One region of the Bacillus sp. LQ01 genome, then DNA from elsewhere that is predicted to be linked to it. Evidence: riboswitches for the same ligand, from Rfam matches in the RefSeq annotation. Region 1 holds a riboswitch; the other holds the start of a gene.
The links. Region 1 has a riboswitch for cyclic di-GMP ahead of AC22L0_RS24010 (methyl-accepting chemotaxis protein). Riboswitches for the same ligand answer to the same signal wherever they lie in the genome.

Region 1 (7,999 bases):
TTAAAATCACCAGTTTTCATGTATGTATCCCATTGATCTACCGCTAATTCTAACGGGATACCAATTGTAGAAATAAAATGGAATGTAGCACCTTTCTCCGCTAATGCTAGCATACGGCTAGTTCCTTGGACATTTATATTTTCAAATTGTTTTACATCTCCAAAATGTCTTACATCTGCACCGCAATGAATTATCGTATCCATCTTAGAACTGATGAACATAAATTCTTCTTCGCTCATCCCAAGATACTCTTCTCCCAGATCACCAGCTACGGCCTGTATACGCTGTAACCATTCTTCACATATATCATTAAAGTAGCCTGTTAATGTATCTATAATTCTTTGCTGCACATCTTTGGTTGGTCTTACTAAACAATAAATAGTAGCAGATGTATCTCTCAACAATTCATATAATATGTGTGATCCTAAATAACCAGTAGCTCCTGTTAAAAAGACATTTGAAATCTGGGTTTCTTCCAAAACGTTTGCATACGTGATAGTATCTGGCTCGTGAATCACTTTATATTCACGAAATACTTCTTCTTTCTCTACTTTTACTTCTCGCTCAATTCGAGCTAATCCATATATCGTTCTTTCTTTAAAGAAATCTTGAATTGTTAAATGTGAGAAATCTTCTTTTAACAATGTTAAGACTCGTAATACTTTTAATGAATGTCCACCAATTGTAAAGAAATCATCATGCACTCCAACTTTTGAAATTCCTAATACTTCCGCCCAGGCGTTCGCTATTTGTTTTTCTGCTTTATTAGAAGGTGCAACATATTCTTGTAGCCGAACCGGTTCATACTTTTCTTCTAACTGAGCTAACTTCTTAACATCAATCTTTTTATTAGGTGTAAGTGGTAATTCATTAATATAAATTAGTTTAGATGGCACCATATAATCTGGTAATTGCTCTTGTAACTGATAAACTAATTCTGGTATTTCTTTTTTATTTAAAGTTGTATAGAACGCGATTAAATATTGGCTACCTTCCTTACTCTTCTTAGCAAAAACAGCATTTTCTTTTATATTATGATTTTGAGAAATTTTACTTTGGATTTCTCCTAGTTCAATACGATGTCCTCTAATTTTTACTTGATCATCTTTCCGATGTAAAAACTCTATATTTCCATCCTCTAGCAACTTAACGATATCACCTGTTTTATATATATTAACTATAGGATTAAAAGGGTTCGGAATAAAAGCTTCAATTGTTTTATTAGGCTTATTAAAATACCCTTTTGCTAATCCCACTGAATCTATATATAATTCACCAGGTACACCAATTGGACAAAGATTCATATTCTCATCCAAAATCATAACTTGATAATTAGCACATGGTTTACCAATGGGAATACTCGCAACATCCTCATTTAACTGACTAGGTATTTTATAGGTTGTCGTCACTACAGTACATTCTGTCGGTCCGTATACATTATAAATTTCAACATTTGTACCTATTCTTTCTCTCCACAATTTAATAACCTCTACAGGTAACATTTCACCACCAATCGCAATTCTTTTTAGGGAAGCTAGCTTATATATATCTTCTTCTGCTAAATAAGTTGCTACTTGTCGAACAAAAATTGTTGCTAATGCCAAGATTGAAGTTGCTTTCACTTTATAGATTGCATTTGCAAATGCCTCTACAGACAATCGCTCTTCCTCTAATAGTACATACAAGTTTCCTCCGCAGAATAAAGAAGCAAATGACTCCCATACAGAAGCATCGAAACTAAAGGAAGGAAATTGAGCAAATACATCCTCTTCTGTCAATTCATATTGCTTTTTCATCCAAGTGTACAGATTAACAACGCCTCTATGTGCTAACATCGTTCCCTTTGGATTCCCTGTTGAACCCGATGTATAAATCATATAAGCTACATCATCACAATGAATAGACAACTTTACATCTATATCTTCATAAGTTTCACTATCATACAATGAAACTGTTTGAACCCCATCACATGTTATAGGCGTCTCTTTCATCAATATAACTTTCGCTTGGCTATCTTGAATAATGTACTGTATTCTACTTTCCGGATAATCTGGATCAATCGGAACATACGCTGCACCAGCTTTTAATATAGCTACCATACTTACTACTGTGTCTATGCTACGTTTCATAAATATTCCAACATAGTCTCCTAATTGGACGCCGTTTTTAATTAACATATGAGCTATTTGATTACTTTTTTTATTTAGCTCCTCATAAGTTAAAGTACCTTCCCTTGAAGATAAAGCTATACGATTTGGAAATTGAGCAACAGTATTATAGAACATATCGACGATACTTTTCTCAGGATATACTGCTGTCGTATCATTCACTTGACTATAAAGTGCCATCTCGGCCTCTGTAATAATATTAAAATGTTTTATATACTTATTAGTATTTTGTGATATATCAACTAAAACACCTTGTATTTGTTGTGCATAACGAGTAATCGTTGTCTCTTTCCAATTAACACTATTAAATATTATTTCTACACTTTGCATATTTTTACTAAATACAAATTGTAATGTATTCGTGTCTTTTAGCTCATAATATGTTTCACCAATAATAATAGGTGACATTTCATATAATGTATTACCGTTTTGAAACTCTTCTATTTCTTCCTCATTCATTTCTTTAATTTGCTCCAGTTGCTCTTCAATTTGTAAATTTAAACTTTCATAGGAGAGAAAATTAGAAACTTCAATAGTAATTGGAAATAAATTTCCTCTTACATGATAAAGCACGACAATATGTTTTTCTTTAGAAATATGATATAACCACGTTGCAGTCGCTCCTATTAAATCTACAATGTGAGTCAAATTTGAAAACAGTTCCGTTTTCCTTTTTATCCTAAGTTCTGTTCCTTGCACATCTTTAGGTATTTTAATACTTCCTTCTACTTTTCCTAAAAATTCTTTTACCATCTCATTATAAGAAATTGCTAATTTCATATTTATGTAAATTCCTCTCTTAAATATAATAAAGGTGTGAAAATTCACACCTTTTTCATCCCTTATTAAAGGGCAGATTCGTTCAATTCATAATCAGTAGCGGAGATACCCCCTTGATTAGAATTGAACTTTCTCCTTATTCGCTTTTAAACTCACCAATAAGCTCTTGTAATTCCTGAGAAAGCCAACTTAAAGAAGTCGCTAATTCTGCAATATCTTGTACTGATATTTCTTGCTCTTTCATGCTTTCTTCAACATTACTACTGCTGTTGGCATAAGTATTTGCAATATGTGATAATTCATTTACGACTTGAACAATATTCTGGCTATTTTGTAAAATGTCACTCGAATTACCGGAAACAGCTTTTACTTGATCTGTAACAGATTGCGCTGATTTTGAGATTTTTTCAAAGAAATCTCCACTACTTTGAACAAGCGAAATTCCAGTTTCTACTTCTTTTGAACCTTTTTGCATGGAAACTACAGCATCTTCTGTCTCAGCTTGTGTTTCACCAATTAATTTCGCTATATCTTTTGCAGACGCTTCCGTTTGTTCTGCTAATTTTCGTACTTCATCAGCAACAACTGCAAACCCTCTTCCAGCTGCTCCAGCACGTGAAGCCTCAATAGAAGCATTTAAAGCTAATAAATTTGTTTGATTTGAAATACCTGTAATTACAGTTACGATATCACTAATTTCTTTTGACCTTGTTTCTAACGAATAAATGATGGAAGATAAATCTTGTACTGCATTTTGGATTAAACTCATTTGATTAATAATTTGTCCAATCACTTCATTACCTTCAATTGAATGTTGTTCCATACCTTCAGAAGCAACCGCAACTTGTTTTGCAGCCCCAGTTATTTCTTCTACCTTATCTTCCATTCCATGTACAATTCCTAAACATTGTTGTACTGAAGTTTTTTGAGACTGTGCCCCTACTCTTAAACCTTCAATAGAACTTGCAATCTCTTGAACTGCCATGCTGTTTTCCTCTGTACTCGCCGACAATTCTTGTGAAGAAGAAGAAACTTGCTCAGCAGTTTGCCTTACTTTATCTATAATCCCTTTAAATTTTTCAATCGTGTTATTGAAATAAACATTAATAATTCCAATATCATCTGGTCTTTCTTTTAATTTAACACTTAAGTCACCTTCACCAATTTTACGTAACCCTTCTCGTAAATCTTTTAATGGAGCTAACGAGTGACGCACGATAAAGAATTGAGTAATAGTCGCAATTGCTAATGAAATAATGATAAAGAGTAAACCCTGTATCATAAACTTCTCTTTTGTAATAGGAACAATGGAAGCATCTAAGTCAGCCGCAATAATTGCAACAATATTGTTTTCTCCATCCGTAATTGGTTCTAATATTGTCACCCACGAACCTATTTCATCTTCATATACTTCTGTCATTTGTGCCTTTTTCGTATCAATCACTTTATCGTATGCCTTCATCCAATGAGCGGGTTGTTCATAATAATCTCCCGTCTTTATAGGGAATGCATTTGTTAACTCTGTAGTCAAACCAACGAGTTGTAATTCTCGCTTTTCATTCGGCTTTGCTCCTGTAACATACGTTTGTCCAACACTTTTCAATTCTTTTGAAACTTCATCTAATTTCTCTGTTAACTTTTCTTTTTTCACTTTTTCGGCTGTAGGATCTTTCGCCATGTCTCTAACTAACTCTAAATCCAATTTTTTTAATACTATTTCTCCTGTTTCAATAGACTGCCTTTCAAATAAAGACATCATACTATTTTGAAACATGTTGAAACTTAACGCACCCATACTTCCAACAAGCGTCAAAATAACTAGTACGGTTAATAAGACGTTCTTTTGAAGGAACGATAACTTATGCCAATATTTTTTCATTAATATCCACCTTCCTTAATCAACATAAACAAAAAAACAAAATATATGAATATTTTGTTTGAAAATGTTTCTCAATATGTTCGAGAATAAAAAAAAGCCAATGTAAAAGCATTGGCAAAGACCAACCCTATCCGTCCGGTAACTGGCTAGCGTAGCCTTTCGACCTTAGCTCCTGTAGTTTTGCGTCCTCATGTTTCCATCAGTTTGCCTTTCTCGCTGAACGAGTTGAACGATATGGGAGTTCTATGAGAATTAATTTATTCTCTTTCAAAGATTACAACATATAAATCAAAATGTCTACTTATTTAGAGATATAAATACAAATTTTTAACGCATTGCTTTTTCAAAATAATTTCAAAAAGTACGTGAATGTTACTTTTTTTATGTTATATAATAAAAAATGTATAAATAACAAGGATTTCTTCGGGTATTTATTTAATTTTCATTCAAATTAAACTATTCGAATATATCTTAACTAATGAATTTCGGAGGTAGTTTATCATGTTTTGGCTACAATTTCTTACCTTGTTACTCTGTATTTTTATTGGTGCACGCCTAGGCGGAGTTGGTTTAGGAGTAATGGGTGGAGTTGGTATGGCAATACTCGTTTTTGTCTTCCACTTACAACCAACGGCGCCTCCTATCGATGTAATGCTTATGATTTTGGCAGTAATTACAGCTGCTGGTGCTTTGCAAGCCGCTGGAGGAATGGACTACCTTGTTCATCTAGCTGAAAAGGCATTACGAAAAAATCCAAAACGCATTACATTCTTTGCTCCAATTGTTACTTATTTATTTACACTTTGTGCAGGAACTGGTCACGTTGCTTATTCTGTACTTCCTGTTATCGCTGAAGTCTCTCGCGAATCCGGAATTAGACCAGAACGACCAATGTCAATTGCCGTAATTGCTTCCCAACAAGCAATTACAGCTAGTCCTATATCAGCTGCAACAGTTGCACTTTTAGCAATGTTAGCTGACTATAAAATCACCTTATTAGATATTTTAAAAGTAAGTATCCCTTCTACTTTCATCGCTTGTATGATAGCTGCATTTGTTGCTAGTAAGATGGGAAAAGAATTAAATGAAGACCCTGAATACTTAAAACGATTAAAAGAAGGATTAATTCCTAAGCTTGAAGAGAAAAAAGAATTTGTAGGTGTAAAGGGCGCAAAATTATCAGTTATCCTTTTCCTTGTAGGAACCTTCCTTGTTGTACTTCTTGGTTCATTTGAAGCACTTCGTCCAGGATGGATAGTTGGTGGGAAGTTAGCCCGTCTTTCTATGCCGAACACAATTGAGATGGTTATGTTAACTATCGCGGCTCTTATTATTATTTTCTGTAAACCAAATGTAGAAAGCATTGTATCTGGTAACGTCTTTAAAGCAGGAGCAACAGCAGTTGTTGCTATTTTCGGTATCGCTTGGATGGGAGATACTTTCTTTAATGGAAACTTAAATATGATTCAAGGATCGATTCAGCATTTAGTAACAAGTGCACCTTGGCTATTTGCTATCGCACTATTCATTCTATCTATTTTACTGTACAGCCAAGCAGCAACAGTTCGTGCCTTAATGCCACTTGGACTATCTCTTGGTATTCCACCAGCGCTACTGATTGCGATGTTCCCTGCAGTAAATGGATATTTCTTCATTCCAAACTATGGAACAATCGTTGCTGCCATTAACTTTGACCGTACTGGTACAACAGGTATCGGTAAATACGTATTAAATCATAGTTTTATGATTCCGGGCCTAATTGCAACATTTACTTCTATCGGAATTGGAATGCTCTTAATTTCAATTATGTTTTAAAGAAAAAGCACAAACCTTTATTTAAAAAGGTTTGTGCTTTTTTAATCAAATATTTGTTTAAATTTTGGGCAGTCTATTTCTTCATGTAGCACTTAAAATACTACACTTCCTTCCCTACAAACTTCTCTTTACTTCTTCAACTAATTTTCTCGTACTTTCATACGCAGATTCCGCTAAACTAATTGCTGAAATAACTGAAACACCGTCCGCACCCGCCTCTATAACTGCCGCTGTATTTTCAATTGTAATCCCACCAATACCAACGATTGGCACTGTAATTCCTTGTTCTCTAAAATAAGCTAATCCTTTCGTTCCTTGAACCGCTTTCGTATCTTTTTTCGTACTCGTTGGGAAAATAGGACCAACACCTAAATAATCCGCTCCATTTTCGATTGCAAAGCGTGCTTCTTCAATTGTATGAGCAGATACGCCGATAATTTTATCTCCCATTTTTTCACGAACAGATGTAATTCCTTCATCATCTTGTCCAACATGAACACCATCTGCATCTAATTCAATGGCTAATTCTACATCATCATTTACAATGAAAGGAACACTATATTCCTTACAAAGCGTCTGCAATTCTTTTGCAAAGCGCACTCTATCTTCTCCGATTAAAGAACCTTCCCCCTTCTCGCGAAACTGAAAAAGTGTCACTCCACCATCTAACGCTTCTTTCAATACAGCTAAAGGATCCCTCGTGCAGTTATTACTTCCCATAATAAAATACACTTGCAATAGCTTAGACATTTTATCTATTTCAATGCGTGCCATTTCTTTCACTCCCTCTTACTCTAACTCCACAATCTTCCCATACTTCTCAATATCACCTGAAGTTGTATTCGCTAATTGATTTAAAAATTCAATTTGGAAACTACCAGGCCCTTTTTCTACCGCCTTAGCAGCTGCCAGTTCCGAAGCTACACCATAAAACGTTAATGCGGCTACTGCTGCTTTTACATAATCTTTTTCCACTGCTACAAATGCTCCTATTACAGAAGTTAGTAAACAACCTGTTCCCGTAACTTTCGTTAAAATAGGGTGACCATTTCGAATAACAATAGTTCTCTCTCCATCTGTAACAACATCTTCTTTTCCAGTAATGACCGCAACTGTATTTAGTTCATCTGCTGCCTGCCTTGCAATACTTACAACATTGCCATTTCCAGTACCAGCGTCTACCCCTTTAATTTCCCATTTCTCATTAATAACATTTGCTATTTCAGCCGCATTTCCGCGGATAATTGCTAAATCTATTTCGGCTGGAATATGTCTCGCAACTTCTGTTCGATACGAAGTTGCTCCTGCACCAACTGGGTCAAATAGTACTGGCACATTGTTCGCATTTGCTGATTTA
Region 2 (24,257 bases), on a different contig from region 1:
ACACGATTAAATCCTCTCGGGACGTACTTTCTTCCCCCAATCGCCGCTTTAATCCCTCCCGTACGATTATCCATTAATAAGAAAGCACCTTGCGCCCCTTCTTCTTTCCCAGGAAAATTCCTTGCATCTTGAAACTGGTTATATGCTACCTTTTGAATCTTTTCATCCATAGGTACGACAAACGTATATCCTCCGCGAAGTACTTCTTGATGAGACAACCCGTATAAACGAGCGGCTTCATCTATGACCATATCAATATACGGCATATATGCAAGCTCATTCTCATCTAAATTTTTATATAGAGCAATTGTCTTCCCTTGATAACGAACGCTTTCTTCTGCAGTCAAATAGCCTTGTTTATGCATAAGTGACAATACTAGATCGCGCCGTTCCTTACTCTTCTCTGCAGAATAGTACGGTGAATATCCGTTTGGTGACTTCGGAAGGCCTGCAAGCATTGCCCCTTCCTCTACTGTTAAATCCTCAACATTTTTATTAAAATACAACTTTGCTGCCGCTTGAATACCGTAAGCCCCATGACCAAAATAAATATGATTCATATACATTTCAAGAATTTGTTGCTTCGTATATTTTTGCTCTAATTGAAGAGAAATTGCGACTTCCTTCAATTTGCGCGTAAATGTTTTTTCACGAGTTAAAAAGACGTTTTTAGCGAGTTGCTGCGTAATGGTACTACCGCCCTCTACCTTCTCTCTAGCTAACGTATCTTTATAAAGAGCACGGAATATAGACGGATAATCAATCCCTTGATGCTCATAAAAACGAGAATCTTCCACCGCAACAAACGCCTGCTGCACATACTTCGGAATTTGCTCGATCGGTACGAGGTCTCTATTTTCTACGTATAATTTCGTAATTTCTTTCCCTTTCTGGTCAACGATACGTGATGAAGAGTGGAAAACGAGCTGCTTTTCATCCATCATATAGCCACCAGCTAACACGATAAGTTTATAGAGTACAATCGCTACTACGAACGTTGCGACGCCGCCTAATAAAGTCCACTTTACTTTCTTCATACATCGTCCTTCTTTCCAAATGATGGTACATTTATTATTTGAAAAAGAAGTATCTTTATGTATATAATCTTCGAAGTTTTTTAAGAGAGTTGATATAATAGAAACAAACTAGTAAGGGGGCATTAAAATGAAGGCTATTATTTCATACGAAACACCTCTAGAACAAGCACATTTCACTGCAAAAAATGATGAGAAAAATATGTTTTATAAAGAAAATACAGAAGAATCTGTAGAAGGTTCACTTCAGTATGACGTACTAGATGCTGTCGGCGAATTTAAAGGACAACCTGGCTATATCGTTTGTAACAACATTTCTGTAACAGACGAAGGTCGCCCTGTATTTGAAAACCGCTTTAAAAACCGCGCAGGCCTTATCGAAAACGAACCAGGATTCCAAGCGATCCGTGTTCTACGTCCATTAAGTAACGATACATATGTCATCTTAACGATGTGGGAAACAGAGCAAAACTTTAAAGACTGGACAGAATCACGTTCATTCGAAAACGCTCATAAAAAACGTCCCACGCAAGCAGAAGGAAAACCTCAGGCTCAAGCGCATCCACATGCGGAACAGCAAAAGAGTATTTTCTCTCGCCCTTCTTTTGTGACTACTTTTGATGTGTTAGTTTAATTTTTTTGAGTTTGGAGTTCGGAAACCGCGGTATGTGAAATTATATCAGCGTTTCTTCGAATTTATCGGCGCAACTCGAATTATATCAGCGTTTTTCTGAATATATCAGCGCAACTCGAATTATATCAGCGTTTCTTCGAATTTATCGGCGCAACTCGAATTATATCAGCGTTTCTTCGAATTTATCGGCGCAACTCGAATTATATCAGCGTTTCTTCGAATTTATCGGCGCAACTCGAATTATATCAGCGTTTCTTCGAATATATTAGCGCAACTCGAATTATATCAGCGTTTTTCTGAATATATCAGCGCAACTCGAATTATATCAGCGTTTCTTCGAATATATCGACTTATCGACAAATCATGACACAAAAAGGAAACACCATTACACACCGGTGTTTCCTTTTTCTTTGTACCAATTATATATACGAAATGAATCTTTTTTTCTCATATGCTTTACTTCATAACCCCGCCCCGCTACCGCTACAAGAGTTGTACATAATTCATCCTTTCTTTGAAAATACGATTGATTATAACCTACTGCTTGAACATGTCTTCTTCGCATTATTCCTGTATATTTCGAAAAATTACGATATACAACCGTTAGTTGATTTTCTCTTAATTCATAACCGCCACTTTTATATCTAGCATACGCAAGTAACGAAAACACGATAAATAACGGTAAAATAAAAAATAACGCAATATATTGTTTTAAATATATACTTACGCTAGCAATTAGAACTGTGAGTATGATACTTATTAACCAGCCCATAATGAAATAACGACGCAACGCTGTTTTTGGTAAGTGAGCGATCTCCGCTTCAATTTCATAAGGTAACTCTAAATATGTGAGCAGGTGCTGTACATCTTTTTTCTTCATAAAAGGATGCAGCATCACTTCATTACTTGCTGCTCCAATACTGTGAATTGCTTCCACTTCAACAGCGCAATAACCAAATGGCTGGCGAAGCATACATTCTTTTACAGTAATCGCTTGAATTCGGTGCAATTTTAAGACAAACTCTTTCTTTTCAAATAACCCTTGAACGATACGAATTTCTTCCCCTTTTCGCTCAATTTTAAAGTTTGCATATTTCAACACATATCCAGCCGTGGAAATAATCCATGAAATTGCCATTAAAATTAATGCTATTACAATTAGTTTATAAACACCGTTTCCCATCACATACCCTTCTACTTTACTTGTGAATCCTTCAGGAAGAACAAAATCAAACTTTGTGTAAAGAAGTACCAGTCCAGAAAACACTAGTCCGAACCGACCAGATGTAATCGCTGCTGCTAAAACCTCTTTCGCTGTTAACTGATAAACCGTCTTGCTTTCTTCCTCTTCTATTTCTTCTTTTACAGTAGTTTCTTTCTTATGTAATAAAGAGATTAAATGTTTTGCCTCGTCTTCTTTAATACCAGCCAACATCACTTCTGGTTCACTACCACCACCCGCTACTTCTATATTTAACTTCATAAGCCCAAGCATCTGATAAATGACATTAGAAGACGTACTAACATTTTGCACACGTTCTTTATTTAAATAACTTTCCTTCTTTACAAAAACACCGTGCTTTATATGTAAAATATTATTCTCAATCCAGTACACTTTAAAATACCATTTAATTGCTGAAAAAATAGCCATGATGAATAAAACAACCAGAAGGAAAAGATAAAATAAATACCAAGGTTCCACTTGTTCATCAGGTTTAAATAAAACAAGAATAATAAGTGGCAACAAACTCGCAACTCTAATACCTAACAATATCGTAATCGGATGTTGCCTCTTATACATCCTTATCACTCACTTTCGCAAGTTCTCCAATTTGTCTTTTTAGCTGTTCTGCTTCTTCTTTCGTTAAACCTGGAATACTATGAGAAGTTGCGGCTGTTGAAATGTGTAATTCTGCTAAATTATACTTTCTCATGATCGGCCCTTGCTCAATCGTTACGTGCTGCACACGGATCATCGGAATAAGTACGCGTTTTACAACGAACATTCCCTTTTGAATCTCAATCTCTTCTTCATTTAATCTGTAACTATAATAGCGCTGACGTAAATTTGGAAACACAAAATAATCAAGTGGAATAAATGTAATAGCTCCTGTTACTAATAGTCCAAACAACCAGCCCCACCAGTTAAAGTTAATCATAAAAAAGAAATACGCAATTACGACTGTTAGTATAACTGCCGTCCCAATTAAAGCGTGAATTCGCCACACTTTCAGCATATTAAAATGAATCTCCCTTTCTAACGGCTGCATCTCATCACTCCAATTCTATGAATTTATTACTTATATATTATCAAAAAATAAGATTTCATATACATTTTTGTAAATTTATAGTCAAATAAAAATATATGAATCAAAAGCATATTAAAGAAAAACATACCTCAGTTTTGAAAATTATATATTATAAATATGAATTATATTGAACTAAAATAAACCTTACATGATTCATGTAAGGTTTATCGTTTTATACACAATATATTTCATTATTGTTGAGATATACTAGCATCGCTTTCAATTCGCTTTTCTTTTTGGCTCAGTTTTTTATCTTTAGATTTTTTTAATGTTAAAGTCATACCAATAAAAATAAAAAGAATTCCTGTTATTTGCATTAAAGTTGGACGGAATCCAGTAAGTACAGTATCTAATAATATTGCCACTGCCGGATCCAAAAAAACTAATATTGAGATTGTTTTTGTAGATAAATAGCGTAAACTATCAAAAAACAGATAATATACTATCCCTGTGTGAATAAAACCAGTAGCTATAATATATGTCCAATTACTTTGAGTGAGGCCACTAAAAGCATCTAAATCTATAAATGGTATTAAAAGAAATATCCCCAAGAATGTTTGTAAAAATGTCATTGCATACGCACTCATTTTGTTAATCCCTTTACCAAATAAAGTTGTAAATGCATAAAAGAGAGCTGCAAGAAATCCCCATATCATACCTGAAGACATTAATGAACCGACAGAGAAACTTCCATCGATACCAGCAATTAATAAAGCTCCTGCAAAACACACAACTATTGAAATGATAGATATTAATGTTAATTTTTCTTTAAAGACGATACTTCCAATTAACAGTACAATTACTGGTGCAAGATGATAAACCGAGATAGCAATTGTAACTGACATATTTTCAAAGGCTTTAAATAAGAAAACCCAATTAAATACTAAGAAAAAGCCACATATTAAAACTTGAATAACTTCTTTTCGTTCCCATTTATCTTGTTTATATTGCCCTGTAAGCAACCAGCATACACTTAAAAATATTGTCGCAAAAATACACCTTACAAACACTAATTCAAACGAAGGTAAGTTTGTTTGAACTGAAAAAAATCCAACTGATCCAAAGATAACCATTGATGCTATCATCTTTAAAGCCGGTACCGTTTTCTCTTGCTTAAAACTTTTTTGAAGCAAATTAATCCCCCTCCAATAAAAACTCGGTTTATAGTGAGAAAAACACCAGCCTAAAAAAGGACAGGTGCTTTTCCTCAAAAACACTCAATTATAAATTTTTCCCAGCAGTCCAACCACCATCAATTACAAAATTAGAACCAGTAATAAAGCGGGCCTGATCAGAAATCAAGTACTCAATACATGAAACAATATCCTGCGGCAACCCCCAAGTATCTAAAGATTGATTACTTTTTATCATAGACATCAAGGCTGTATTACTAAAGTATTCTTCTGTAAGTTCAGTTCTAATAACACCGGGAGAAATGCTATTCACCCTTATATTTTGCTTTCCAAATTCCATAGCCATCTGTTTAGTCAATCCGATTAAAGCATGCTTTGATGCAACATAAGCAGCTCGCTCTGGTTCAGCCATTAATCCAGAAACCGATGCTATATTCACAATACAACCTTTTATTTTCGATTCGCACCATCGCTTCGCTACTTCCCTAGAAAGGATAAATGGGGCTACTAAATTTACATCAATTACTTTTTTAAACATATCATCGGATAAATGTAAAACAGGTGTTATCTCTCGAATACCAGCTGCATTTATTAATATATCAGGAGAAAGCTTTTCTAAATCTAATTGAGTAAAAAGATTATGAATCGCTTCGCTATTACTTAAATCAATTTGCACTACTTTCAAAGGCATATCTGTTTTCATATAATCTATTAAATTATTATTATTAATATCAAGCGCTATTACATGAAATGATTTTTCTAAAAAGTATTTTATACAAGCATGACCTATACCGCTATTGGCTCCAGAAATCATAATTATTTTATTCTCTCTCATTTTGTCTCCTTATAAGAAAATGTTACTAATAAAATATCACGAAAAGCCTCCGTACTACATTCTGTTCCAAGTGGCGTTACGGCATGGAAGACCTTTTGTCCAAATACTAAAGTTTCTAAAGGCTCCTTCAAACTTATAAACTGATTAATTTCCCGAGGAGAATTAGCTATTAAATTATCTCCACCAATAGCTGTATTACTTAAATTCATAAGGTGTAAAAACACTACTGGTTCATCATCTTTATGTAACCAAATAGGTGAACTAAAAGATGGTCTTTCTTTAGTAGCTTTATATCTTACTTGATGTAAACCTATAATTAAGTCTTTACTTGTATCTATTATATTTGTTTTAAATGCAAATTCAGTATCGAAGCGCACGATATTTTGAATTAAAGGATTACATAAAAAGCTATCATTTATGCTATTGAACTGTCTAACTTTCCCGCCATCGTCATAGTTATATTCTTTAGATTGGAAGTAATCATTACTATTATCTAAAATATAATCTGGTGAATCAACATACTTTATATACCTTGAATAAGATCTAGCACGGCATTCACCGTATGCATCATCTTCCAAATTATAATAATCTAACTGTGCTTGTGTTAATAGACGATGATTCTCTTCCTCTTGTAAAAAGATTTCATTTGAGATTTCAAGGAATCCTTTAGATTCAAATTCATGTACCTTTTCTTCTATGCTAAAGCCACTCATTTTACTAAGAACAAACGTCATTATAAAAACCTCCACACTATTGTATTTTTCTATCTCACCCTATGTTAGAAATGCAATAAGTAACCGAGATTCTTGCTTAATAAAATTAAAAATTATGATATTCAATTAATACACCAAATGAAATATACGTAATTCGTTAAAATTATTTATTAAGCAATACTATATATCCTTTCGGGTATTTTTTCTAATTATCTGAAGATTTATCAACATTAGTCTTAATATTCAAAAATAAAGAAATAGATTTTTCAGAAAGATAAAACTGCGCGTATTGCAATTATTTATGTATATAACTTTTTTAAAAATTATATTTTAAATATAGCTAGTTTTTTATAAATTTTTTGATATAATTACATACGGGAAAAGGGAAGAATTTTGTCTTCCCTTGTGTTTTTATTTGCATCTAGTACTTTTGCTAGATGCTTTTTTTTATGCTAAAAAAGGTATCCTCAAATACTTTGAGGATACCTTTTCACCTTTATTATCTCTGCTGTTTTCTACCTAATATGAGTAATCCAAAACTCATCATTACAAGAAGTGCTCCCATATATGGTTCCACAGGCATTTTCTGCCCTGTCTTCGGTAATTCTTTTTCAGGGTTCTCTGGATTCGGTGTCCCAGGCTTTTCTGGATCTGGTGTCCCAGGTTTTTCTGGATTTGGTGTTCCAGGCTTTTCTGGATTTGGTGTTCCAGGCTTTTCTGGATTCGGTGTTCCAGGTTTCTCCGGATTCGGTGTTCCAGGCTTTTCTGGATTCGGTGTTCCAGGTTTCTCCGGATTCGGTGTTCCAGGCTTTTCTGGATCTGGTGTTCCAGGTTTTTCTGGATCTGGTGTTCCAGGTTTTTCTGGATCTGGTGTTCCAGGTTTTTCTGGATCTGGTGTTCCAGGTTTTTCTGGATCTGGTGTTTCTGGGCCTGGTGGCGCTAAATGATTCAATTTGTTTAATACTTCTAATTGAACTGCATTTATCATTCCATTTGTAATTTCAAATGGAATTGGATTAGTTAATTTTTCATATCCTTTTGGTGCTTCTACTTCTACTAGTGTGTAGTTACCTACAGATAGATCTGTGATTTTTGCCTTTCCATCTTTATCTGTTGTTACTTTCACTACTACTTTTCCCTTTTCATCATGAACCTCAAACACAGCTCCTGATAAGACTTCCTTGCTTTCAGCGGCCATTTTTGTAATCTCCACTGAACCTTTGTCTAACTGTTCATTCTCTACTTGCAATGATAAGACTTTCGTCATACCTTTTGTAATTTCGAATGAAACTGGCTTTTCTAGTGGTTTGTAGCCTGCTGGTGTTTCTACTTCTACTAACTCATACTTTCCAATAGATAAATCTGAAATGTCTGCTTTTCCTTCTTTATCCGTTGTTACTTTCGCAACTACTTTGCCTTTTGAGTCACGTACTTCAAATACAACATTTTCTAATGGTGCTTTACTGTCTTTATCTATTTTTGTGATTTCTACATTCCCCGTATCTACCATTTCATTTTCTACAGTGAACGCTAAAGATTTTGTCATACCTTTTGTAATTTCAAATAGTACAGGCTTTTCTAATTTTTTGTAGCCTGGTAAACTCTCTACTTCTACTAACTTGTACTTTCCTACTGATAAATCTGCAACTGTTGCTTTTCCAGCTTTATCTGTCGTTACTTTCGTTACTACCTTGCCTTTGTCGTCTTGAACTTCAAAGACTACACCTGCTAACGGTGCCTTATTATCTTTATCTATTTTTGTAATTTCTACATTTCCCGTATCTACCATTTCATTTTCTATGTTTAATGATAGAACTTCTGTCATACCCTTTTTAATTTCGAATGATACTGGCTCTGTTAGTTTTTTGTAGCCTGGTAAGCTCTCTTTCTCTACTAATTTGTACTTTCCTACAGATAAGTCTGAGATTTTTGCTTTACCATTTTTATCTGTTTTTACTTCCGTTACTACTTTTCCTTGTTCGTCTTGCACTTCGAAGACTACGTCTTCTAATACTTTTTGACTATCTTTATCCACTTTTGTGATTTCTACTGAGCCTTTGTCTACTAGTTCATTCTCTACTTTTAGTGATAAGACTTCTGTCATACCTTTTTTGATTTCAAATGATACTGATTTCGCTAGTTTTTTATATCCTGGTAAGCTCTCTACCTCTACTAGCTTATATTTTCCTACTGATAAATCAGCAATCTTTGCTTTTCCTTCTTTATCTGTCGTTACTTTTGTTACTACTTTGCCTTTTTCATCTTGTACTTCGAAGACTACACCTGCTAATGCTTTTTGACTATCTTTATCTACTTTTGTAATCTCTACTGAGCCTTTGTCTAACTGTTCATTCTCTACTTTTAATGATAAGACTTCTGTCATACCTTTTTTGATTTCGAATGATACTGGCTCTGTTAGTTTTTTGTAACCTGGTAAGCTTTCTTTCTCTACTAATTTGTACTTTCCTACAGATAAGTCTGAGATTTTTGCTTTACCATTTTTATCTGTTTTTACTTCCGTTACTACTTTTCCTTGTTCGTCTTGTACTTCGAAGACTACGCCTTCTAATGCTTTTTGATTATCTTTATCTACTTTTGTGATTTCTACATTTCCCTTGTCTAACATTTCGTTTTCTACTGTTAAAGCAAGAGATTTTGTCATGCCTTTTTCAATTTGGAAAGTAATCGGATCTACTAATTGTTTATATCCTTTTGGTGCTTTTACTTCTACTAACTTGTATGTGCCGACTGATAAATTAGTAACTTGTACTTGTCCTTTTTTATCTGTCGTTATTTTAGCGACTACTTGTCCTGCTTCATCTTGAATTTCAAAGACTGCATCAGCTAAAGCATCTTTATTTTCTTTATCTACTTTTGTAATTTCTACATTTCCTGTATCCACTAATTCATTTTCTACTGTTAGCTTTAGCGCTGTTACTCTACCCTTTTCAATTTCGAATGAAATTGGCTTTTCTAGTGGTTTGTATCCTGCCGGTGTTTCTACTTCCACCAACTCATACTTCCCGATAGATAAATCTGAAACGTTTGCTTTTCCTTCTTTATCCGTTGTTACTTTCGCAACTACTTTTCCTTTTAAATCACGTACTTCAAATACAACATTTTCTAATGGTGCTTTACTATCTTTATCTATTTTTGTTATCTCGACATTCCCTGTATCCACCATTTCATTTTCTACTTTTAATGATAGGACTTCGGTCATGCCTTTTTTGATTTCAAATGATATTGGTTTTTCTAATTTTTTATAACCAGGTAAACTTTCTACCTCTACTAATTCATACTTTCCTACAAGTAAATCTGAAACATTTGCTTTTCCATCTTTATCTGTCGTTACTTTTGTAACTTCATTACCCTTTTCATCTTGGACGATGAATGTTACTCCCGCTAACGGTGCTTTATTATCTTTATCTATCTTTGTTATCTCTATATTTCCCGTATCTACCATTTCATTTTCTATTTTTAATGATAGAACTTCGGTCATGCCTTTTTTGATTTCAAATGATACTGGATCTGTTAGTTTCTTATAGCCCGGTAAACTTTCTTTCTCTACTAATTTGTACTTTCCTACTGATAGATCTGAGATTTTTGCTTTACCATCTTTATCTGTTTTTACTTCCTTTACTACTGTTCCAGCTTCATCTTGCACTTCAAAAACTACGCCTTTTAATGCTTTTTTGCTGTCTTTATCTATTTTTGTAATTTCTACTGAACCTTTATCTAACTGTTCATTTTCTACTTTCAACGATAGGACTGTTGTCATACCTTTTTTAATTTCGAATGATACTGAATCTGTTAGCTTTTTGTAGCCTGGTAAACTTTTCGTCTCTACTAATTTGTACTTCCCTACTGATAAATCAGAGATTTTTGCTTTACCATCTTTATCTGTTTTTACTTCTGTTACTACTTTTCCTTGCTCATCTTGCACTTCGAAGACTACGCCTTCTAATACTTTTTGACTATCTTTATCTATTTTTGTAATTTCTACTGAGCCTTTGTCTAACTGCTCGTTTTCTACTTTTATTGCTAAAGCTTTTGTCATACCTTTTTTTATTTCAAATGGTACTGGTTCTGTTAGCTTTTTATAACCTGGTAAGCTTTTCGTCTCTACTAATTTGTACTTTCCTACTGATAGATCTGAAACATTTGCTTTTCCATCTTTATCTGTTACTACTTTTCTTACTACTTCATCTTTCTCATCTTGGACTTCAAATTCGACACCCGCTAATACTGCTCCGTTTTCTTTGTCCACTTTTGTAATTTCTATATTACCTTTGTCTACCATTGCATTTTCCACTTGTATTGGGAATATGCTGTCCCCTGTTACACTTACTTCGAACTCTGTTTCTTTTAATTGGTAGCCTTCAGGCGCTTTCGTTTCTTTTAAAATATATTTTCCTAGTGCTAACGGTTTAGAGATTGCCTTACCATCTTTATCTGTAACAATATGTTCGACTACTACACCGTCTTTTACTATATCAAACTCTGCATTTGCTAATGGTTTTTCACCATTTTCCGAATCAATTTTCTTTATTTCAATTTGACCCTTTTGCACAGTATTTTTAATTTCAATTGTTTTTGTTTCTCCAGCTTGAAGTGTAACCTCTACTGGGCTTGTTAATTTTTGATATCCTTCTGGTGCTACTGTTTCATAAACTTTATACGTCCCAGGAGCTAAAGTTTGAGGTACTGAAAAACCTTTTTCGTCCGTTGTCAGTTTTGCAACAACTTCATTTGCACTATTTCGAACTTCAAATTCGGCACCTTTTAACCCTTTGTTCGGATTCTCAGAATCTATTTTATGAAGCGATACTGTACCATCTTTTGGAGCTTCAGGCGGTGTAATAGTTACTTCTTTTGATGTTAATGTTTTATCATCAAAATGTAATTCCGCTTTATTAGGAATCTGCTTATCTACGTAAGAAGATAAGTCTGCATTATTTTTAATTTTCGCCTTGATACTAAGATTAATTATCTGGTCTTCATATGACTTATAATCAAAATTCTCACCAAACGTAAATGTTACTTCACTTCTTTGTTTATCTATATTTAACGTCCCTTTAGAAGTAATATCTTGGCCATTTTTATCATACACTTTTGCCTCTAATACTTCTAAAACATCTTCTAAATCATCACTAATTACCATAGATGTGTATTTAGAAGGATCGTTCGGTATATGTGTACCAACTTGGTATTGAATAACTTGATCCATTTGTGTTAGCTGCTCATTCTCTACAAGCTTGCCATTCTCATCAACTATATTTTTTTCAATGCTAGGTGGATTATTGTCACCTGAACCAGATCCTCCCCCACCACTCACAAATACTTGTCCTACTTTTTCTTCAGTTTTAATATTTTTACCTTCTAATTTCACAGTATTTTTATGAGGTTTTGCAGCAGGATTTGTAACCTTTGTTTTATATCTTAAAATATAGCCTTTTGAACTGTCTGGAAATTCAATTGTAAATCCAGTCTTTGTTGCATTTATTTTAATGTTAGATAAATTTGCTGGCTTAATATTTGTTGGTGCATAACCATCTTCAAATACAGCCTCTTCTAATACTACGCTGTCTGTAATTAACTCATGCCCAGGTCCTAATGTATCTGTTAATTTAAGATCTTGCATTTCTGTTCCAGTTGCATTTACATATACAAGCCAATCAGCAATAGACGGATCTTCTTGATTATAAGAACCCCATTTCAATAGATTTTCCGTATTGGGTTGTGGCTTCGGTCTCTCTGTCGTATTACTTACATTTACTTCTTTATTTACGATTTGACCATCAACGTTAAATTCTAATGGAATTTCTTTAACACCATCATATGCTTCTAGACCAAAGTAGAATTCTACGAATAAAGAACCTTTAATGTTGTTCTTTCCTTCTACGTAATCACCCATAGTACACGTTAATAGACCCTTTTTCATCTCACATGTACCAACTGTTTTTCCTTCAGCATCTTTTAAAGGAAAACTCATATTCATAAGGTCTTTTCGAAACTCTTTTGGCATATCAATTGTGAATTGATCTCCACTTTTTATTTTTTCTTTAGCTGACCACTTCACTTCTACTTTCATACCATCTGAGGCTTGATATGGTTCAGATGTCGTGCCATCAGTACGGGAAATATTAATTTCGTCCACTGGACTTTTCATCACAGCAGCTTGAATAACTGGAGCCCACACATTCAGCACTGAAAATAATACTAGAAAAACTAATGAAACCATTGAAATATGTCTTTTAGTACTTTTCATTTGCATAGTTCCTTCCTATTTTTTATATTTATATAACAAAAAAAGACCGTCCGGTTGCATCAAAAATGTGCAACCAGACGATCTTAGTAACCAATATGTATTACCGTAGACTCTAAGCTTTGCGGCCTATCCTTTCGAATAGTGTGCTAAAAATATCTTTTATTCTTTTTTTGTTTCATTTTCCTCTTAAACCAAATATTACTATACCGTCTGGACGGTTATAATTCAATACTCTATAAAATTGTTCTATTTTTCTAATAAAAAAAATAATTCACCACTACATTAAAGAAGCAATGGTGAATCATTTTTAAATTATATAGTTAGTATATTCTATTTATATGAATTACTAATAAGAGCTTGAATCACTTTTTCTCTTAACTCGGGGCTTAGTCTTCCAACCCCTAAATATTCCGAATACCATAATCCATCTGCTGCTAATCTAATAATTGTTGCACAAACTGAATCTATCTCATCATTTTCTATATTTTTTTGCAGTTGCTGAAATGATTGTTGTAATGGCTCAAGTAATTCAGGTTTTAACATGAGTGCTGCCATCATACTGCTAGACAACTCTTCTGTTCTTCTCTCATTACTTAATCTTTCCTCTACAAAAGAGCGAACCCATCTCCCTTTCCTCTCTGAGTCTTCCGCTACTTTATTGTAAATGGCCCCTTCATAATCCTCTACCCCTCGGACTATCATACCTTCTATTAAAGCTTCTTTATTTGAAAAGTGATACAATAATCCACCTTTGCTTAAACCCGCCTCTTTTGCCACTGCTTCTAAAGTTAATTTAGCAACCCCTTTACATTGTACAATTTGAGAAGCGGCCGCCAAAATCTTTTGCCGCGTTATGCTTATACTCATTCCTTTTTAAAACCCCATTTCTACTAAATTTATATAAATACGAATCTTATTTTTAATATTGTTGATTACTACTAAGTATTTTCTTTATACAACAAAAGCTTCATTACCTTTGAATTTTTAGTTACTTATTCTATTAAAAATTTCCATATCATTCAATATGATAACATTAAATACACAAAGCTGACTATACATCTATACTTTTGTATTTATTGAAAATATATCCATTAATAAAATTTACCGATTTATTCCTTCTTATTACTTTAAGACAGCAGTAATTCTTTCAGTACTAAATAAAAAATGTTATTACTCCCATTAAATTGAGTAATAACATTTTACTTAACAAATTCGCTGCCAACTAGCATCCTTCACATCTTCACTAGTCGGTTTTCTAACTGATCCAATAAAGTGAAACTTTATATCCGCAACATGGACAGGTGTATTTCATTTTGTCACTCCATTATTAACTTGTTTTCCCATATATTCCGACTCACAAAGAATGTAACAGCACAAATCATAGTTATCCCCATGAAAAATGTATTAGAATCTTCATATGTAGTTGGAATGCCTACCGTTACGAAAACAATACTAAAAGCTAAAAATAGATATAATAATAAAGATATAATATAGCTTAGTTTAAATCGTAAAATGATACCTCTAAACAATAGCTCACCAAGTAGACAGCCACCTAAAATAATAGGTACTCCGAAATACAATGTAAGGACTCCCATTTGCGCAGTAGATTGAATTATCTTTCCAATTATGTTCGGCGAAACCAGCTCACTATCGTTTCCCATCCTATCATATAAATCAAGTGCTGTTGCTGAAATAAAGAAACTTAATATAGAAAATGAATACGGTATTAAAAATTTGCTCACTCTCATTCACCTCGCTTTTTTCTTTACATATATTATTCATTATTTCCTATCATTTTTACATAAAAAAATAACCCTCTATGATAAAACATAGAGGGTAGCATTTCTATATAAAAATCTATACCTTATCCTGAAGTGAATCCCGAAAATAGGACAAATATCAAAACACCTAAACCATCTGCTATCTGCTCCCTACATTCTTTAGGGTAGATAGTTTATATGTTTTATTAGAAAGTAGTGCCTTCTTTTTTATAATATTCTTTTGAAATCTCTTCATAAAATGCGGCTGATGTCGCGTAGAAATAAGGTGCTAACCATAAGAAACCGATTCCTACAGTAAGAATACTTAAAATGAACCAACCTAAGAAACTTAAGCATAGTAAAAAGTAATCCATTTTATGTCCATTCATCATATGACGACTCTCAGTAATCGCTTGATTCGCTGTATATTCTGGATGATCATTCAAAATAAAATATGTCATAGAATAAGAAAATGATTTAATAATACCTGGAATAATAAGAAGTAATGTCCATAGAGTCAAGTAGACATACATTAGTAAATATGTTAAAAACGACTTCATCAACTTACTTCCATCGCTAAACCATCTAAATATATGACCAATGCGAGCATCAGTCCCACGAATTGCATTTAAAACAAGATAATAGGCACCTATTGTTAATGGACCAATAACAAGCATTACTATAATACTTACTGTAAGTGAATCACTTGCTTCTTCCCAACCCCAAAATATCGAGAAAATACCTGTTGTTAGCATTTCAACAGCTCCAATAAGGATTCCAATTAATAAGGTTGCCCCTACCGCTAGTCCCCATCTTCCTTTTAATGCATCAAGTGCTTCTCTTTTCAACTGACTTATCATATATAACCTCCTAATACTATTTCCATTTTATTATACCATTTATATCAAAAATCCCACATATTTTCCTAAAACAGAAGCATATTACCTTTTTTCATACGTATTGATACATGTGTGCTGTAGTTGTACTAATATATGGATTAAACGACTCTTTTCCCTATAACAAAAAAGCCTGCCTTTCATAATAGGCAAGCTTTCTCAAGTTACATCTCATTTATTTTCTTCTTATACCAATCCTGCATTCTCTCCGCATCTTCTACTCTCGTATGCTCTATTTTATAACTAGATGATGCACTCGAAAACTTATACGTACATAAATCCGCACGGCGCTGGAAATATGATTGTGTCTTCTCCATTGATTGGACGTGTCTTCTTCTAATAAGTCCTGTATATTTTCCGACGCTACGATAGACAAGTGTAATTTGTTCTCCGTTAACACTGTAGCCATTTGTTTTAAATGTTGCGTAGCCAAGTGTAAAGATAAGGATTGCGAGCGGTAGTAATGCCCACATGATGTAATACTTTTCAAAGTATACGCTTATTCCAGTAAGCGGGATTGCGAGCATAGCGAAAAAGATGAAACTATCAATGAGATAGCGGCGCAATGCTGCTTTTGGTAACGAAGTAATATTTGCATTCAGTTCGTATGGTAATTGTAAATGCGCGAGTAATTGTTGCACTCGATTTTTTCGAATGATAGGATGCAGTGTAACTTTTTCTTCTTTCCCTTCACTTTGAATGACTTCTACTTGCACAGCACAATAACCGAACGGTTGGCGTAAAATGCCTTCTTTTATCGTAATCCCTTGAATGCGGTGCAATTTTAGTACGAGTTCTTTTCTCTCCAGTAACCCTTGCGAAATACGGACTTCATCATTTTTTCGATTCACTGTGAAGTTACCGTGTTTTAACGCGTAGCCAATTGTAGATATCATCCAAGAAACGACAAGTAAAATAGCTACCATGTAAATCCAGCCATATATATCGTGGTCCATTACATATGACGTCACACTATTTTTTATCCATTTCGGAATATACTCATCTACTTGGTGATAAACGAAAAAGATTAAAGAGAACAATACTCCAAATTGACCAGATGTAACAGACGCTATTAAAATCTCTTTCCACGTTAACTTGTACTCTGTCGTTTGTTTTTCCTCTGTAACAATTGCTTTTTCTACTGTATTTTCTGCTGCTTCGTCTAACGTTTTTTCTGCTTTCACTTCTGGAGTTGGCTCATTTAGCAAAGTAATAAGCTCCGTCGCCTCTTCTACCGTAATTCCAGCTAAGCTAACTTCTGCTTCATCGCCCCCGCCAGCTGTTTCAATCTGAATTTTTTTCAAACCGAGCATTTGGTATAGTACGTTAGAACTTGTATTAATTGTTTGAACACGTTCTTTATTTAAGTAGCTCTCCTTTTTCACAAAGAGACCTTGTTTCACATGTAATACGTTATTTTCGACCCAGTATACTTTGTAATACCAGCCTACGATAGCTGAAATAATTGTGATTAACGCAAAGCCAATAGGAACTAAATACCAAAATGGAAACTTTCCCCTTAAGCTAAAAAGAAAAATAATGAGTGGTATAAAGTCTGTTATTTTTAACTCTAATAACATCGTGATTGGATGCTGCCTTTTATACATCCTCATCACTCACTTTCGCTAATTCTGCGATTTTCGTTTTCAACATTTCAGCTTCATACATCGTTAAACCTGGGATGCTATGAGAAGTTGCTGCCGTTGAAATCTGTAATTCTGCTAAGCCATATTTTCTCATAATTGGTCCTTGTTCAATCGTTACGTGCTGCACACGAATCATCGGTACTAATACGCGCTTTACGACAAAAAGACCATGCTGAATTTCAAGTTCTTCTTCATTTAGTTGATAGCTGTAATAACGTTGACGTAGTTTCGGGAATAAGAAGTACGCAAATGGTGCGAACACAACTGTTAGCCCAATCATCACATACAAAATCCACGCCCACCAATCAAACTTTATCATGAGGAAAAGGTAAGCTAAAATAACGAGTATACCGATCCCTTCTTCAATTACAGCACGAACTTTCCACACCTTGACCATGTCAGGGTGAATTTCATTTTTCAATGGATCCATGTAACCACTCCAAATCTAGTAATCTAATATATGAATACTCTCAATCTATATTTTACGTAACTTTACAGAAAATTGAAATTCAATCTTCTTTCTTCTCAGGAATAAAATATCCGAACCAAAGTAGCCAAATGAAACCGATTAACTTCATCCAATTTCCATCCGCTTGAAAAGCTTCAATCATACCTGGTATTTTATAAACCCCAATAAATCCAAGAAAACCGAGCCACCAGTTTTTTTGCATTTTCATCTTTACTCCTCCTTCATGACGTTTTTCACATTTCGAATCCAAATTTCTTTATACTTTAACTGGAATCCCATGAGCATATAGTTGCTCATATTATCAATCACGAGTGCTAGCGTATGAGCATTTTCTTCCGTTTCATGTTGTGACACTACGTCAAGTTCTACGCCTTTCTTCAATAAATCGTGGAAACCATTTAAGAAATCTTCTTGTATTTCAAATAAGCGTTTCTGATACTTTTCATTTCGCGATGCAGTTACGATAAATTCATTGATAACGCGTAATATCCCTTCTTGCCCTTCATATTCAGAGAGCATATGTAAACCATCAGCAATTAACTTTTCTGCAAAATTTTCTTTCGTATATTGCTCTTTATCGAAATAACTCACGAAATGATATCCAGAGAAAATTTCTTCAAATAAAAAATCGATTAACGCTTCTTTAGAAGAAAAATGATAATAAATAGCCGGTTTTGAAATACCTACCTCTTTCGCAATCATGGAAAGACTCATCTTCTCAATGCCGTGTTCTGCCATAAGTTTAAATGATGCCTCTACAATGTTTTGCGATGTTTGTAAATTCTTCGTCATACTGTACCTCACTTATTTTTACTTACCGGTCGGTAAGTAAATTATAAAACAAAACGAAATGATTTTCAATTTAGTTAGCACTACAGAAGGTGTTTATCAGAAAATACAGAAAGTTATAAAGTAAAAGCAACATATAACAATAAGGAGGATATCATATGGGACTTGGCGGTAATGGCGGTAGTGGTGGTAATGGCGGCGGTGAAGCAGGACAAGCTGGTAAGAGCGGATTTTCATTAATCATTGTACTTTTTATCGTATTGATTATAGTTGGAGTTAGCTATATCGGACTTGGCTTCTAAGAAAAGGCGTCCTACGTTACACATGTAGGACGCCTTCTTTTTAATCCCTATTCAGCAATCGCATACGATAACAATTCATCGTCACTTCTCCAAGTCTTTGCAGCAATTGATAGTTCGCATATGCGCCGACTGGGGCACCGATTACCGGGACGAGCTGAAGCATTTTTGCTAAATCGATATAGTCTCGGTATTCTGTTTGGAACTTTTCCCAGTCCATATGATTTTCTTTTTCTGTATCCCACGTTTCAATTGCTTTCCATATTTCTTTTCGGTGATTGTCACTTGAAAAGGCAAGCTGAAAAACGTGAAGGATAAAAAGACGCTCTTCTTGTTTACTCGTATCAAATCCGTACAACGTTGCTGCATCGAATAAAAATTTAATTTTAATTGTAAGTAGAAGCGGAAAGTCAGCAAGACCGAGGAGAATACCGCCAGCCCCCGTCCCTGCTCCTTCTGCCGCTGCTATTTTTTTGTACTCATCCATTTTTTTACGTACTTCATCGTCTCGTCTTTGCAATGACCATGTCGTCTCTTTTAGCTTCGGCTTTATAAAGTTTGACCCGGCGCTGATCGTTTGCACCATCATACGAATCGTCTCTGTTAGTACCTTTTGTACTTTCGCCGGAATGAGCTGTTGCACTTTCGTCTGCACTTTTTTGGAGAACCGTGTCATCATAGAAGAATCTTTCATGAATGTAGCTTTCCACTGCTCCAATTCTTTTATAACCTTCTCTTCGTATGTAATCATAGGTTCATTCCTTTCAATTTAAACGCTCAATGCGCTTCGCCCCGTATTGGTAAACAAAACCGATACTAAATAATATGCTTACGATAAGTAAAATTCCTGTCATCATGAAATCTTTCGTTGCTAGTGCAAATATAACTGTAAAGATTACGCTCCCTATGATTAGAATCGCGTTTAATAAAGTAAGAAAGTCTTTCTTCTTCTCTTCTCCCCCTACCGGATACAAATCAAGCCAAATCTTCATGCGGTGATGTTTCCATAAAGTTAAGAGCTGATAACCGATTAAGTATAGGAAAATAAGGCTTACGATAAATCGTCCATATAAAAACGGAATGAAGTACAAAATAACTCCTCCAAGAGCGAGCAAACGCACATATAAACCGAAATAGTTACCAGATCGTAAAAATGTTCTCGTATATAAGTATAAATAGGTACGCTTTTCACCAATCATCGAAAGAATGAAATCGAGCCATTTTCTCCGTGCTACTCTTTCTTTTAATGCTGGTACATCAACGAACATATTCGCAATGCGGTACAGTAGCATCATCTTCTTACCTTCTTCAGAAATTAAATACTCCCAGTTTAGCGGCTTTCCCTTCACCATTTGATGCAGTACTACGAGGTATAACACCATGAGAAGGACGGTTCCGCCAATAAACATAACCGAAGTACGCTCTACAAGGAAATAAACAAATAAGCCGTTTAAAATGAAACGAATGAACCAATCAGCTCTTTGTATATTTTGATCTGTTAAAAATGACTTTTCCCACGCTACGAATAAGTTCCACGCTTTTACGATAACAAACGCGAGTCCAATCCATATGTAAGCCGCTCCTGTTTGCTTCATTTGTTGGAAGTATAACGGAGCAAGCGCAGCTGCTACGATTGCGATTATGTATAACTGAATCATAAATGTAAAAAGAAATGCCTTTGTGAAGTAAGGTTTTAACTTTTCTTCAACTGGCAGTAAGTAAACGAGATCCGCTTCTTTTAATAATGTTTGAATGGATCCAGCCGTTAACACGAGTCCAATTAATACTGCCATTACGAGCGCCGCCGGAAACGAAGGTGTTAACGTTTGTAACCATTGCTGGTAATAATACGCTCCCGCACCAATGATGAACACGAAAATAAATTTCAAATGATCATTAAATACGTATTTACTATATGTACGAACTTCTTTTAGAAAGTGACGAAATCGTTCTTTCCATAACGCTGTGCTATTCATAATCTTCTTCCTTTGTTAGCGCGATGTAAATATCATCTAACGTTGCACCTGGCATATTAAACTGTGATTGCAGTTCAGATAGCGTTCCCTTCGCTCTTACTTCACCTTGATGCAAAATAATGAACGAATCACAATAACGCTCTGCCGTCGCTAAAATATGTGTGCTCATTAAAATACCGGCACCACTCTTTTTCATTTGGTCCATCATTTGAAGAAGGGATTGAATCGCTAACGGATCTAATCCAACGAAAGGTTCATCTACTATGTAAAGAGATGGCTCCACTAAAAATGCGCTCATAATCATTACTTTTTGTTTCATTCCTTTTGAGAAATGAGATGGAAACCATTTTAAACGATTTTTCATACGAAACTCTTGTAGTAGTTGTCCTACACGTTCTTCATATTGTTTTTCATCAACGCCATACGCCATAGCTGTTAATTTCAAATGCTCTTCTAACGTTAATTCATCATATAATACTGGCGTTTCCGGAATGAATGAAAAGCTAGAACGGTACGCTGTCATATCATCACGAATTGTTTTCCCATTAATTGTGACAGTTCCTTTTTTCGGTTCCATTAAACCGATAATATGTTTAATCGTCGTACTTTTACCAGCTCCATTTAAACCGATTAAGCCGACAAGTTCGCCTTTATTAACAGAGAACGAAACGTCTTTTAATACAGGTCGTTTCGTATATCCTCCTGTAACATTTTCTACACGCAATAACTCGCTCATACGACACCACTTTCTTCATTAGTATTCATTCTATATTCATCTTACCAAAAATTATGCTGTACTACATAGTATCCATGTACTCAAAAAAAATTTTTAAATTTATTAGCATATATTTTTCCGAAAGCGGACATCATAATTATTGAAGAAGGAACACATTGAAAAAGCAACCACCAATTGATGAGTACAACAACATAGTGAAGTCATCATGAAATGGGGTGTCCAAGTTGGACAATGAAATTTACACATAACCAGATCATTTGTTTCATTTTCGAAACGGGGTGTCTCTGAAAGAGCATATACTGTTTTAAAAAATAAACAATTTCATTTTAAAAAAGATTGCAATTCATTTCACTTGAAAATGGGGTGTCTACGGCAGAAACTTTAGCCGATTTACCGTGCATTTCTTAAATAAATGAGGTGTCTGCGAAACGTAAATTACGATAATGCTTTTTCAATCCCTCTTCAGAAAACAGGAAGCTGAGTCAGCTTCCTGTTTTTCGTGTTTGTTCTCTTATGTAATTATGGTAAAATACGGCTAAGGATATTTGAAAGGATGAGATCAATGAATCATACAGCAGACAATTGTATTTTTTGTAAAATCATTGACGGGCAAATCCCTTGCTCAAAAGTATACGAAGATGAACATGTGCTTGCATTTTTAGATATTAGTCAAGTAACAAAAGGACATACTCTTGTTATTCCGAAAGTTCACAAACAAGACATTTTTGCGCTAACGCCAGAAATCGCATCACACATTTTTTCTGTCGTTCCAAAAATCGCAAATGCGATTAAAGCAGAGTTTAATCCAGTTGGCTTTAACCTACTTAACAATAACGGTGAAAAAGCTGGACAAACTGTGTTCCACTTCCACCTTCATTTAATTCCACGCTACGGTGAAAAAGATGGTTTCGGTGCTGTTTGGAAATCACATCAAAATGAATACACTATGGAAAATTTACAAAACATCGCAAGTACAATTGCAAATAGTGTGAAATAATGACACTATAAGAAGGCGTAATACATAACAAGCCACTTCCCTGAAGTCATCAAATTCCGCATGGCTTGTTTCTTTACTTAAAATGCTCAGGGATGATTGTTTGTGCATAGCACATATAAGAAAGATATGCATATTTTTCCCATCATGAATACGAACAAAAAATAAGGAGGTCTCCTTTTATGTCAAAAGCTAAATCCTTTATTACAGGTGTTATTTGCGGCGGAGCAGTTGCTGGACTAGCTGTTCTTTTCTCAACTCCTTCTTCTGGTAAAGACATGCGCGGCAAGTTAAAAGAAAAAGGAAATGATATTAAAAAGACTTTAGCTGATATTACAGCTGATACGAAATTATTAAAGCGTCAAATTGTTGAAACTGCTTCAGAAGGTAAAGAAGTGTTTCAAGAATTAAAAGATGACATGCAAGACACGCTTTCTAACTGGAAGCAAGATATTTCTCAAAACAAGCGCCATATTGAGAAAGAAATTTTGGACATCCAAAAGTCAATTGAGAAACTACAAGAAGCTGTTCCAGAAAAAGCGTAAACAAATTCCTGCTTAGTTTTTTGCATATAACAAATATTTTTTATATAAATTGACCTTGACACGGCATATCGTATAGATATGCCGTGTTTTTATGCATTTACAATATATGTTATCACTTAACATGTAAGGACAACGTATGTATTCACGACTCATAAAACGCTTCCATAGTTATGCATGATTTGTATAGAATGTCATTTTTCCGAAAAATTTTCACAATTCTCACAAAAAGACTTTATTAATTTTTATTTTACTGGCATAATAGATAGTAATGAAAAAAGAATGTTAAAGTGGGTGAGTAAATGAAAAGTGGAGAAAAAGATTACTCGGTAAAAGAAGCGATGATTTTCAGCCAACGCATTGCTCAATTATCGAAAGCGTTATGGAAATGTGTAGAGAAAGATTGGCAGCAGTGGATTAAACCTTACGATTTAAATATTAATGAACATCATATTTTAACAATCGCTTATCATTTAAAAGGGGCTTCTATTTCTGAGATTGCTAAGTTTGGAGTTATGCACGTATCAACAGCGTTTAACTTCTCGAAAAAGCTGGAAGAACGCGGCTATCTTGTATTCTCAAAAAAGGAAGATGATAAACGAAATACGTACATTGAAATTACAGACAAAGGGGAAGAATTACTACTTCGCTTAATGGAAGAGTATGATCCTGAAAATAATTCAGTGTTTAATGGGGCTCTTGCACTTCGTAATTTTTATGGGAAGTTCCCAGAAAATATCGAACTGATTGCAATCCTGCGTAACATTTACGGACAAGACTTTATCGATATTTTTGAGAAATCATTAGAAGATATTGAAGAGAACTTTACAGAATCCGATCAAAAGTTAGTTAAGAAATAATCTATTTATTTTTTCGCAATCATGCTTAAGAATTCATTCATAAGCGGCTTAAATAAACCTTGTTTTGCTAGCGCTTCCGCAGTTTCGTGTACTTCGAGCTGATGTGGAAGCGCTTTTTCAAATTGATCTAACAGCGCATCGAACAAAAGAAGCCCTTCTGCTTTCTCCACTACATATTGCTCGTTCAGTTTTTCACAAAGATTTAGTATACGTTCAATATCTTTTTTACGAGCTTTTTTCTTTATGATCAAAGAATAAAATGGACACTTCTCTTCATCAATCATTTTAAATAATAGGTCTACATAGTATTCAGCTTGTTCTAATCTTCTAACAACGTCCATTTTCTCCCTCACTTTCTAACACA

Region 2: linked by a shared signal. The riboswitch ahead of AC22L0_RS01755 (SpaA isopeptide-forming pilin-related protein) and the one ahead of AC22L0_RS24010 (methyl-accepting chemotaxis protein) in region 1 are both predicted to bind cyclic di-GMP.

The regions. Positions count from the first base shown of each region.
Region 1 covers NZ_JBYEZL010000004.1:106,632-114,630, reverse strand. The annotation lists gene AC22L0_RS24015 (non-ribosomal peptide synthetase family protein) at 1-2,948, opposite strand, end outside; gene AC22L0_RS24010 (methyl-accepting chemotaxis protein) at 3,085-4,827, opposite strand; cyclic di-GMP riboswitch class I at 4,962-5,046, opposite strand; gene AC22L0_RS24005 (anaerobic C4-dicarboxylate transporter family protein) at 5,329-6,642, shown strand; gene thiE (thiamine phosphate synthase) at 6,757-7,416, opposite strand; gene thiM (hydroxyethylthiazole kinase) at 7,432-7,999, opposite strand, start outside.
Region 2 covers NZ_JBYEZL010000001.1:302,939-327,195, reverse strand. The annotation lists gene AC22L0_RS01790 (transglycosylase domain-containing protein) at 1-1,037, opposite strand, end outside; gene hmoB (heme-degrading monooxygenase HmoB) at 1,165-1,668, shown strand; gene AC22L0_RS01780 (PH domain-containing protein) at 2,054-3,469, opposite strand; gene AC22L0_RS01775 (PH domain-containing protein) at 3,462-3,938, opposite strand; gene AC22L0_RS01770 (DMT family transporter) at 4,169-5,110, opposite strand; gene AC22L0_RS01765 (SDR family NAD(P)-dependent oxidoreductase) at 5,199-5,945, opposite strand; gene AC22L0_RS01760 (2OG-Fe dioxygenase family protein) at 5,942-6,679, opposite strand; gene AC22L0_RS01755 (SpaA isopeptide-forming pilin-related protein) at 7,158-12,932, opposite strand; cyclic di-GMP riboswitch class I at 12,992-13,084, opposite strand; gene AC22L0_RS01750 (TetR/AcrR family transcriptional regulator) at 13,257-13,793, opposite strand; gene AC22L0_RS01745 (hypothetical protein) at 14,243-14,668, opposite strand; gene AC22L0_RS01740 (DUF975 family protein) at 14,893-15,546, opposite strand; gene AC22L0_RS01735 (PH domain-containing protein) at 15,747-17,189, opposite strand; gene AC22L0_RS01730 (PH domain-containing protein) at 17,182-17,658, opposite strand; gene AC22L0_RS01725 (hypothetical protein) at 17,738-17,905, opposite strand; gene AC22L0_RS01720 (TetR/AcrR family transcriptional regulator) at 17,908-18,489, opposite strand; gene AC22L0_RS01715 (YjcZ family sporulation protein) at 18,645-18,788, shown strand; gene ecsC (ecs operon protein EcsC) at 18,829-19,536, opposite strand; gene ecsB (ABC transporter permease EcsB) at 19,550-20,761, opposite strand; gene ecsA (ABC transporter ATP-binding protein EcsA) at 20,754-21,497, opposite strand; gene AC22L0_RS01695 (HIT family protein) at 22,060-22,494, shown strand; gene AC22L0_RS01690 (YtxH domain-containing protein) at 22,674-23,036, shown strand; gene AC22L0_RS01685 (HTH-type transcriptional regulator Hpr) at 23,336-23,893, shown strand; gene AC22L0_RS01680 (DUF1878 family protein) at 23,899-24,234, opposite strand.